Regions from separate parts of the Nocardioides maradonensis genome, predicted to be linked through region 2. Evidence: riboswitches for the same ligand, from Rfam matches in the RefSeq annotation. Region 2 holds a riboswitch; each other region holds the start of a gene.
What was found. Region 2 has a riboswitch for cobalamin ahead of ACYVAQ_RS18850 (prenyltransferase/squalene oxidase repeat-containing protein). Riboswitches for the same ligand answer to the same signal wherever they lie in the genome.

Region 1 (2,191 bases), on a different contig from region 2:
GGTGGCGTAGTCCAGCGGGCTGACACCGTCGTCGGACTCCTCCCACTCCGCGCGGCTCGAGGTGAGGCACAGGCCCTGAAGGACCGGGATGTCCAGCGCGGCCATCCGCTCGACGTCCCAGGCCTCGTCGTCGCCGCCCGCGCTCGCCGTGGCCGGCGTCGAGCCGCCCGCGGCGAGCACCGTCACGACGAGGGCGTCGAGGGTGCCGAGCGCCTCGTAGAGGTCGTCGGGAGCGGCGCGGAGCGACCCCGCGAAGATCGGTACGCCGACGGCCTCACCGGTCGCGTCGATCGCATCCGCGAGGGCGTGGGCGAAGTCCGTGTTCCCGCTGGCCTCGTGGGCCCGGTAGTAGAGCACGCCGACGCGCGGCAGCGCTGCGCCGTCGCGAGCGCCAGCGAGCGACGCGCGTGCCTTGTCGTTGGTTGAGTAGCCGCGAGCGCCAGCGAGCGGCGTATCGAAACCACGGCGAGCCGCGAAGCCCCACGCAGGGATCGCCGCCGGCTCCGCGAACCCCTCGCCGGTGAGCAGCACCGTGTCGGAGAGGAAGGCGTGCAGCTGGCCGAGGTTGGCCGGCCCGCCCTCGGCGAGGTAGCGGTGCGCCTCGGCCGCGACGCCCATCGGCACCGTGGAGCGCTCCATCAGCTCCGCGCTGGGTGTCTGCTCGCCGCCGAGCACCACGACCGGCACGCCCACGGAGGCGAGTCCGGGCCACAGGTCGTCGGGGGAGCCGAGCAGTCGCATGACGACGAGGTCGGCGTCGGCGACCAGCGCGTCGAGCGCCGTACCGTCGAGGCGGGCGGGGTTGCCCCACACCCAGTCGGCGCCGGACGCGCGCGCGGACAGCAGGTCGGTGTCGGACGTGGACAGCAGAGCCAGGCGCACGAGCGCGGTCCTCCTCCGGGGTTCTCGCCCCGTCTAGCGGTCGGATTCGCCCGGGTCAGTGTCTGGCTGTCCGCTCCCGGAAGAGTGGAACACAGTGGCGGAACCGCCCCGGACTCGCACCGGGTTCCTGCACCGCGAGCACTCGCAGCCTACCCAGGGGTGATGGTGGCGGTCAGGACCGCCTCGATGCCGACGACCCGGCCCAGCACGCGGAGGGGGAGCGGCAGGTGGCTGAGGCCTTCCGGGCCGCGCACCAGCTCGAGGTCGGAGAGCCGGTAGTGGTGGCGCCGGTGCTCCAGCCCGCCCCCGCCGGCTGCCTGCAGGTTGCGCATCCAGTCGGACTCCAGTCCGTAGCCGACGATGAACGCCACCCGGTCGCCCTGGCGGAAGGTCAGGACCGGGGTCCGGTACGCGCGACCCGACTTCCGGCCGGTGTGCTCGATGATCCCGTAGTACGGGATCGTCCCCGCCCAGCGGCGCTGGATCGGGTTGGTCACGTGGCGGTTGAACCTCGCCAGGGCGCGCGGCGCGTGCATGCCTCGACGCTACGCCGTCTCGACCGGTAGGTCGTGGTTGCTCCACTGCGACCACGAGCCCGGGTAGAGCGCCGCGTCGATGCCGGCGATGGCCAGCGCCGCGACCTCGTGGGCGGCCGTGACGCCCGAGCCGCAGTACGCCGCCACCGGCCGGTCGGGATCGATGCCGGCCTTCTCGAAGAGCAGGCGCAGCTCGTCGGCCGGCAGGAAGGTGCCGTCCGGCGCGAGGTTCTCGCTGGTGGGCGCGTTGAGGGCTCCGGGGATGTGACCGGCCTTCGGGTCGATCGGCTCGGTGTCCCCGCGGAAGCGCTCCGGGGCGCGGGCGTCGACCAGCTGTCCGTCGTACGCCGGGATGTCGGCGAGCCCGATCGTCGGCAGGTGCCCGGGGCTCAGGGTGACGTCGCCCGCCTCGGGCCTCTCCTCGACGGTCGCGAGCGGGCCGGTCCACGCGCCCAGCCCGCCGTCGAGGAGCCGTACGTCGGCCACGCCCGCCCATCGCAGCAGCCACCACGCCCGCGCGGCCGCGGTGTTGCCGGTGGCGTCGTAGACGACCACGGTGTCGCCGTCGTCGATGCCCCACCGCCGCGCGCTCGCCTGCAGGCTCTCGATCGACGGCAGCGGGTGCCGCCCCTCCGTCGGCTCGGCGGGCGCGGCGAGCTCGGTGTCGAGATCGACGAACACGGCGCCGGGGAGGTGTCCCGCGCGGTAGTCCGCGTGTCCGTCGTACGCCGCCCCTCCGGCGACCGTCAGCTGCCACCGCACGTCCAGCACGA
Region 2 (2,191 bases):
GAGCGCCAGACCCCGACCCGTTGCTCGTCGGCGGCGATCCGGGCGCGGTGGGCGTCGAGGTCGGCTTCGATGGTCTTGGCCTCGGCGACCTGGAGGAGCTTGCCGGGAGGGAGCTGCCACGCGGCGGCGACCGCGGTGTCGACCAGCGCCGCGCCCTCGGGGGTGAGGGGTCGGGTCATGGCGGTGATCTTGCGGGCGACCCAGACGGGGGTCTTCAACGCTTGGACGTCCTCGAAGAGGAGCGGCAGTCGGTGGCGCAGGTCCAACGCATCCGCGGCGAGGTTGCGGGTGGCGATCACGCCGGCGCGGCGGGCGATCGCGAGCTCGGCCCAGCAGAGCTCGGACACCCGTGGTGTCCCGTCCCCGCCCAGGCCGACAAGGTGGTCGCCGCCGGGTCGCGGCTCGGGTTCGTCGGTGTGCAGATCGGCCCACGCGAGGGCGGCGAGGAGCTCGTCCACGTCGGCTTGGAGGCGGGCGTCCACGGCACCGCTGGCGGCGGTGAGGATGTGGTGGTGATCGCCCGAGATCATGGGTCTATTGTAGTCGTACAGGTGTTCTAGACAAGTGGATAAGCCTGTGAGGTAGGTGGATAACCCGTCACATTTCGAGCGGCGAGTGTGGGTTGGTTTCGATACGCCGCTCGCTGGCGCTCGCAGCTACTCAACCAACGACGAGGGGGCGGCCGCGAAGCGGCGGCGCGGGCGAAGCCCGTGCCGACTCCGCGCCGTCCTGCCGCCCGGTCGGGACCCCGGGTCAAGGACGCGAAGCGCCGCGTAGCGGGGCGAGCGCAGCGAGCATCCTTGAGGCGGGGTGCCGGGCGGCTACGGTGCGGCCGCCCTTGGCCAGCCCCGAAGTCCCGAGCACGGTTGGGGCCCACCCCGGACCCCGGGTTACCCTCAGGTCATCATTCATCACGCCCGTGGTGGGGGAAGCCGGTCCGAGTCCGGCGCTGACCCGCAACCGTGGGCCGTGTTCATCGGGGGACACGGCGAGCCGGAGCACCTGGCACGGGACGTCCTGACACCAACGCTGTCGTGGAAAGCAGCGGGTCGGGCGGCCCCGAGCCGCGGCCCGCTGACAACAGCGGGAAGGATCCACATGTCGCTGTCCGTACGTCGGTGGGCCGGCGCCGCCAGCTCGGCAGTCATCGCGCTCACGTTCACGGCCTGTGGCGCCGCCGGCTCTGGCGACACCCCGTCCGACACGACGGTGCCGCAAGCTGCGACGGACGGCGCTACCTGGCTGGCCGGGCAGCTTGAGAACGGCGTCCTGGTCAACCACCAGTACAAGTCGAACGACGATTCCACCACCGTCGAGCTCGCCTACGCGCTGCGGGACGTCGATCCGCAGTCGCCCGCCCTGGCGCAGGTCGGGGCCGCGCTCGCCACGGGCGCCAAGGCGTACAGCCGCCCTGGCAAGGACGAGTACTCCGGCGCGACGGCGAAGCTGCTGTCCTTCGCCACGGATACCGGCGCCGACCCTCGGTCGTTCGGCGGCCTGGACCTCGTCAAGCAGATGGAGTCGCTCACGGCGCCGACCGGTCGCATCGCCGATGTCAGCTCCTACGGCGACTACGCGAACGTGTTCGGCGAGATCTGGGCTGTGCGGGGCCTGCTCAATGCGCGCTCGAAGAAAGCTCCCGCCGCGGAGAAGTTCCTGCTGGATCAGCAGTGCTCAGCCGGCTACTTCCGTCAGGACTTCGCCAAGCCGAATGCGCCCGTGCAGGGCTGCCACGCCGGTGACCCGGCCTCGGTGGACACCACGGCGCTCGCTGTGGTGCTCCTGCAGGACAAGGCGGCGAATGACCAGGTGCTCGCCGGCGCCCTGCAGCACGCTGCGGGGTGGCTGACGAGCGTCCAGGGCAAGGACGGCTCCTTCGTGGCCAACATAGGTGGCGGCCAGAGCGGCCCGAACGCCGACAGCACCGGTCTGTCAGCCGCGGCGCTGCGGCTCGCAGGCATGGACGCCGAGGCCGCGTCCGCGGCGACGTGGGTCCGCGCCCACCAGGTCCCGTCGGGCTGTGCCGGCAAGCTGTCGGATGCCGCCGGTGCCATCGCGTACGACGACGCCACCTTGACCGGTGCCGCTGCCTCTGGCATCACGGCGAAGACCGCCTTCACTTGGCGGCTCGCGTCGGCCCAGGCGCTGCCCGCGCTGTTGTCCGTCCCCGCGTCTGCTCCGGCAGCGGCCT
Region 3 (2,191 bases), on a different contig from region 2:
GTCGACGCAGAAGAGCACCAGGTTCGCCTCGCGGCCCTCCCGTACGGCGACGCGCAGGTCGCGCGGCTCCAGGACGCGCGTGCCGCGGGCCGCCGCGGCCTTCAGGGTCTCGACCAGGTGCAGCGAGCCGTCGCCGCCGGGTCGTGCCCCGACCCGGCGTCCGCTGGTCGCGATCGCGCGGCTGCGCCGGCCCGCCTGGCCGGCGCCGAGACCGGCCACCTTGAGCAGCTTCGGTCGGTACGGCGTGCCGGTGGCGGCGGTGGTCTCCTGGCTCGCTGCACTCCCCGTGGCCGGCGCCTCGGGGGCCTCGCCCTGGCTCGCTTCGCTCGGCTCGCGCTCGGACTGCTCGCTCGCTTCGCTCGCATTGCCCTCCGACTCGCCCTCGCTCGCTTCGCTCGCGTCGGGCTCGTCGGTTGGCTCCGGCGGCAGCTCCTCGTCGCCGAGCAGCTGGTCGAGCAGGTCCTCGTCCAGCCCCGGAGCGTCGAACGGGTTGCGTCGACGCCGGTGCGGGAGGGCCAGCAGCGCGGCCCGCCGGATGTCCGCGCGCGTCACCTCGTCGCGGCCGGCCCACGCCGCGTGGGCGACGGCGGTGCGGGCGGTGACGATGTCGGCACGCAGCCCGTCGACCTCGAACGCCGCGCAGATCTCGGCGATCTTGAGCAGCGCCGCATCGCCGAGCAGCACCTTCGCCACCCGCTCGCGCGCGTGCTCGACCCGCTCGGTGAAGGCGGCCTCGGCGGCGGCGTACCCGGCGGCGAACACCTCGGGGTCGGCGTCGTACGCCATCCGGCGGCGGACCACGTCGACGCGCAGCCCGGGGTCACGCGGCGCGGCCACCTCGACCGTGAGGCCGAACCGGTCGAGCAGCTGCGGGCGCAGCTCGCCCTCCTCGGGGTTCATGGTGCCGATCAGCACGAACCGCGCGTCGTGCTCGACCGAGATGCCGTCGCGCTCGACCGTCACCCGACCCATCGCGGCGGCGTCGAGCAGCAGGTCGACCAGGTGGTCGTGCAGCAGGTTGACCTCGTCGACGTACAGCAGGCCCCCGTGGGCGCGGGCCAGGAGCCCCTGCTCGACCTGGATCCGTCCCTCGGTCAGGGCGGACTCCAGCTGGATCGAGCCGATCACCCGGTCCTCGGTCGCGCCGATGGGCAGCTCGACGAGCGGGGGGAACAGCGCGCCGAGCGCCCGCACGCTCGTCGACTTCGCCGTCCCCTTCTCGCCGCGGACCAGGACGCCGCCGATCTCCGGGCTGATCGTCGTCAGCACCAGCGCGAGGCCCATGTCGTCGAGGTCGTCGGCCGCGCAGCCGACGATGGCCGAAAAGGGGTAGTGCAGTGGCATGTGAGGCTCCCGCTCGCTTCGCCATCGTTGACATGGTCGGGCGCGAGGCCGGTCTTCGGACTGTCACCGCAGCGGGCCTGTGCCGGAGTTCCACCGGCTTCCCAGATTCTCCCGTCAGGTCGAAACCCTCGGGGCACCTCGTGCCGCGGCCACGATAGCGTCACTGCCCATGTCCGCCGCCACGCCCTCCCTCCACGTGATCGGGATCGGCGCCGACGGCTGGGACGGGCTGAGCCCGGCGACCCGCGCCCGGGTCCGCGCCGCAGCGGTCGTCCTGGGCGGTCCGCGCCACCTGAACCTGCTGCCCGCCGAGGTCATCGGACGCCGCGTTCCGTGGCCGTCGCCGCTGCGGGACGGGCTCCCCGCGCTGCTCGCCTCGCTCGACGACGGACCGGTGGTCGCCCTCGCCTCGGGCGATCCCCTCGTCTCCGGCATCGGTACGACGCTGCTCGGCCTGCTCCCGCCCGGCAGCGTGACCATCGAGCCGGCGATCTCCTCGGTCGCCCTCGCCCGGGCCGCGATGGGCTGGCCCGCGGAGTCCTGCGCGGTGGTCAGCGTCGTCGGCCGGGACGTGGCCCTCGTGGCCCGCGAGCTCGCCCCCGGCCGCCGGATCCTGGTGCTCTCCTCCGACGAGAACACGCCGGCGGAGATCGCCGAGCTCCTCGTCGAGGCCAGGTTCGGCGCCTCCAGCGTCACCGTCCTCGGTGACCTCGGCTCGGACGCGGAGACCACCACGAGCGCGACCGCCGCCACCCTCGCCGGCCCCTTCCCCCGCCTCAACGTCGTGGCGGTCGCGTGCGCGGGACCGCGCGCCCACGGCTGGACCGCAGGTCTTCCGGACGACGCC
Region 4 (2,191 bases), on a different contig from region 2:
TCGACGCCGAGGGCGAGGTCCTTGCCCGCTCCAACGTCGTGCTCGACGGCTACTGGGAGCGGCCCGACGAGACCGACAAGGCGCTCGGCGACGGCTGGTTCCACACCGGTGACGGCGGCACGATCGGCGACGACGGCTACCTGACCATCGCCGACCGCAAGAAGGACGTCATCATCACCGGCGGCGAGAACGTCTCCTCGATCGAGGTCGAGGACGTCATCTTCAGCCACCCCGAGGTCAACGAGGTCGCCGTCATCGGCGTCCCCGACGACAAGTGGGGCGAGACCATCAAGGCGCTCGTCGTCGTGGCGCCGGGGTCGACGCTGACCGAGGCCGACGTCATCGAGTACTGCAAGGAGCGGCTGGCCCGCTACAAGGCCCCCACCACGGTGGAGTTCCGCGAGGAGCTGGCCCGCACGGCGACCGGCAAGCTGCAGAAGTTCAAGCTGCGGGCGCCGTATTGGGACGGCCGCGACAGGCAGGTGAACTAGTTGGGCGCGAGCGCGTCGCCGCTGATCGGCGCATCCCGGGGTTCACCCACGCCCTCGCTCCGCTCGGTTGTGGCGGAACCCCGGCTCAGCGCCGGCGGCGCCGCGCTGCCGCGCTCGCCGTTGCCTTCCGTAGGTCCCGCCTCGGTCTGGCGGCAAGACCGATGTCAGGCTGAGGCGCGCGCGGCGTTACCCTGTGACGGCTAGTTGGGGAACCCGGTGGAAGTCCGGGACTGACGCGCAACGGTGAGGGAGTCTTCCCGAGTCCGAACACCTGCTGGCACCTCGCGGCGACCGCCGCGTGGTCGACGTGAGCCCCGCGAACGGGCCCTGGCCAGAAAAGGTCTCCAGTGAGTCGGACCCGAGCCGATCTGTGCCCCGGTGCGCTGCGCCCGTGGCCGGCGTCCGACGGGCTGCTGGTGCGGCTGCGGCTGATCGGCGGGCGGGTGTCCGCGGCGACGCTGCGGTCGTTGGTCGCGGTGGCGGAGGAGTACGCCGACGGACGGATCCACGTCACCGGCCGGGCCAACCTGCAGGTGCGCGGCTTCTCCGGCCTCGACCGCGCACTCACCCCGGCCGCGCTGCGGGCGCTGCAGGACACCGGGCTGCTGCCGACCCGCAGCCACGAGCTCGTGCGCAACGTGCTGGCCTCGCCCGGTCTCGACAGGCTCGACCACCGGTGGGGAGCCCTGCTCGACGAGCTCGACCGGCGGCTGTGCGCGGATCCCGTGCTGGCCGGGCTGTCCGCGCGCTTCCTGTTCGTGCTCGACGACGGCAGCGGCGACCTGGTGGAGCGGTCGTGCGACCTGGGTCTGGTGGTGCTGTCCGACACCGAGGCGCAGCTGCGCGTCGGTGACGGGTGGGGGGACGTCGTAAGGCTGGAGGAGGCGGCGGCCCGGCTGGCCGGCCTCGCGGTCGACTTCGTGCGGGCCCGGGGGAGCGGTCCGACCGCGCCGTGGCACGTCCGCGAGCTCGCCGAGCCGCTGACCGCACCCGTCGAGCCGGACCCCCGGGTGCCCGCGCCCTCCGGGCCGCTCCCGTACGACGAGCGGCACCTCGCCGTACCGGACGAGGGCCTGGACCGCGCCGCCGTCGAGGCGCTGCCCGACGGACCACTCGTCGTCACGCCGTGGCGTGGCCTGCTGCTTCCCGCCCTGACCGAGGAGATCCGATGAACCGGCCCACCCGTCGCTACCCGTACGTCGACGCGGGCCCCGCGATCTACGTCGACTCCTTCGCGACGATCCGCCGCGAGGCCGACCTGTCCGCGGTGCCGGCCGACGCCGAGAAGCTGGCCGTGCGGATGATCCACGGCAGCGGGCAGGTCGACCTGGCCCAGGACCTCGTCGTCCACCCGGGCCTGATGGCGGCCGCGCGCGGGGCGCTCGAGGCGGGCGCGCCGATCCTGTGCGACGCGACGATGGTCGCGACCGGCGTGACGCGGGCGCGGCTGCCCCGGGACAACGACGTGCTCTGCCTGCTCAACGACCCCGCGGTGCCCGGGCTGGCGAAGGAGTGGGCGACGACCCGCACCGCCGCCGCGGTCTCGCTGTGGGAGCCCCGACTCGAGGGCGCGGTCGTGGCCATCGGCAACGCGCCGACCGCGCTGTTCCACCTGCTCGAGATGATCCTCGACGGCGGCCCGCGGCCGGCCGCCATCGTCGGGTGCCCGGTCGGCTTCATCGGTGCGGCCGAGTCCAAGG

Region 1: another riboswitch for cobalamin. It lies ahead of cobN (cobaltochelatase subunit CobN); the one in region 2 lies ahead of ACYVAQ_RS18850 (prenyltransferase/squalene oxidase repeat-containing protein).
Region 3: another riboswitch for cobalamin. It lies ahead of ACYVAQ_RS10010 (VWA domain-containing protein); the one in region 2 lies ahead of ACYVAQ_RS18850 (prenyltransferase/squalene oxidase repeat-containing protein).
Region 4: another riboswitch for cobalamin. It lies ahead of ACYVAQ_RS10045 (nitrite reductase); the one in region 2 lies ahead of ACYVAQ_RS18850 (prenyltransferase/squalene oxidase repeat-containing protein).

Annotation. Positions count from the first base shown of each region.
Region 1 is NZ_BAAHAZ010000007.1:76,435-78,625, reverse strand. It holds gene cobN (cobaltochelatase subunit CobN) at 1-882, opposite strand, end outside; cobalamin riboswitch at 919-1,055, opposite strand; gene ACYVAQ_RS09950 (nitroreductase family deazaflavin-dependent oxidoreductase) at 1,032-1,418, opposite strand; gene ACYVAQ_RS09945 (sulfurtransferase) at 1,428-2,191, opposite strand, start outside.
Region 2 is NZ_BAAHAZ010000018.1:6,378-8,568, reverse strand. It holds gene ACYVAQ_RS18855 (hypothetical protein) at 1-530, opposite strand, end outside; cobalamin riboswitch at 904-1,024, shown strand; gene ACYVAQ_RS18850 (prenyltransferase/squalene oxidase repeat-containing protein) at 1,099-2,191, shown strand, end outside.
Region 3 is NZ_BAAHAZ010000007.1:91,285-93,475, forward strand. It holds gene ACYVAQ_RS10010 (VWA domain-containing protein) at 1-1,344, opposite strand, end outside; cobalamin riboswitch at 1,374-1,500, opposite strand; gene cbiE (precorrin-6y C5,15-methyltransferase (decarboxylating) subunit CbiE) at 1,514-2,191, shown strand, end outside.
Region 4 is NZ_BAAHAZ010000007.1:97,607-99,797, reverse strand. It holds gene ACYVAQ_RS10050 (AMP-binding protein) at 1-491, shown strand, start outside; cobalamin riboswitch at 653-784, shown strand; gene ACYVAQ_RS10045 (nitrite reductase) at 839-1,663, shown strand; gene ACYVAQ_RS10040 (precorrin-8X methylmutase) at 1,660-2,191, shown strand, end outside.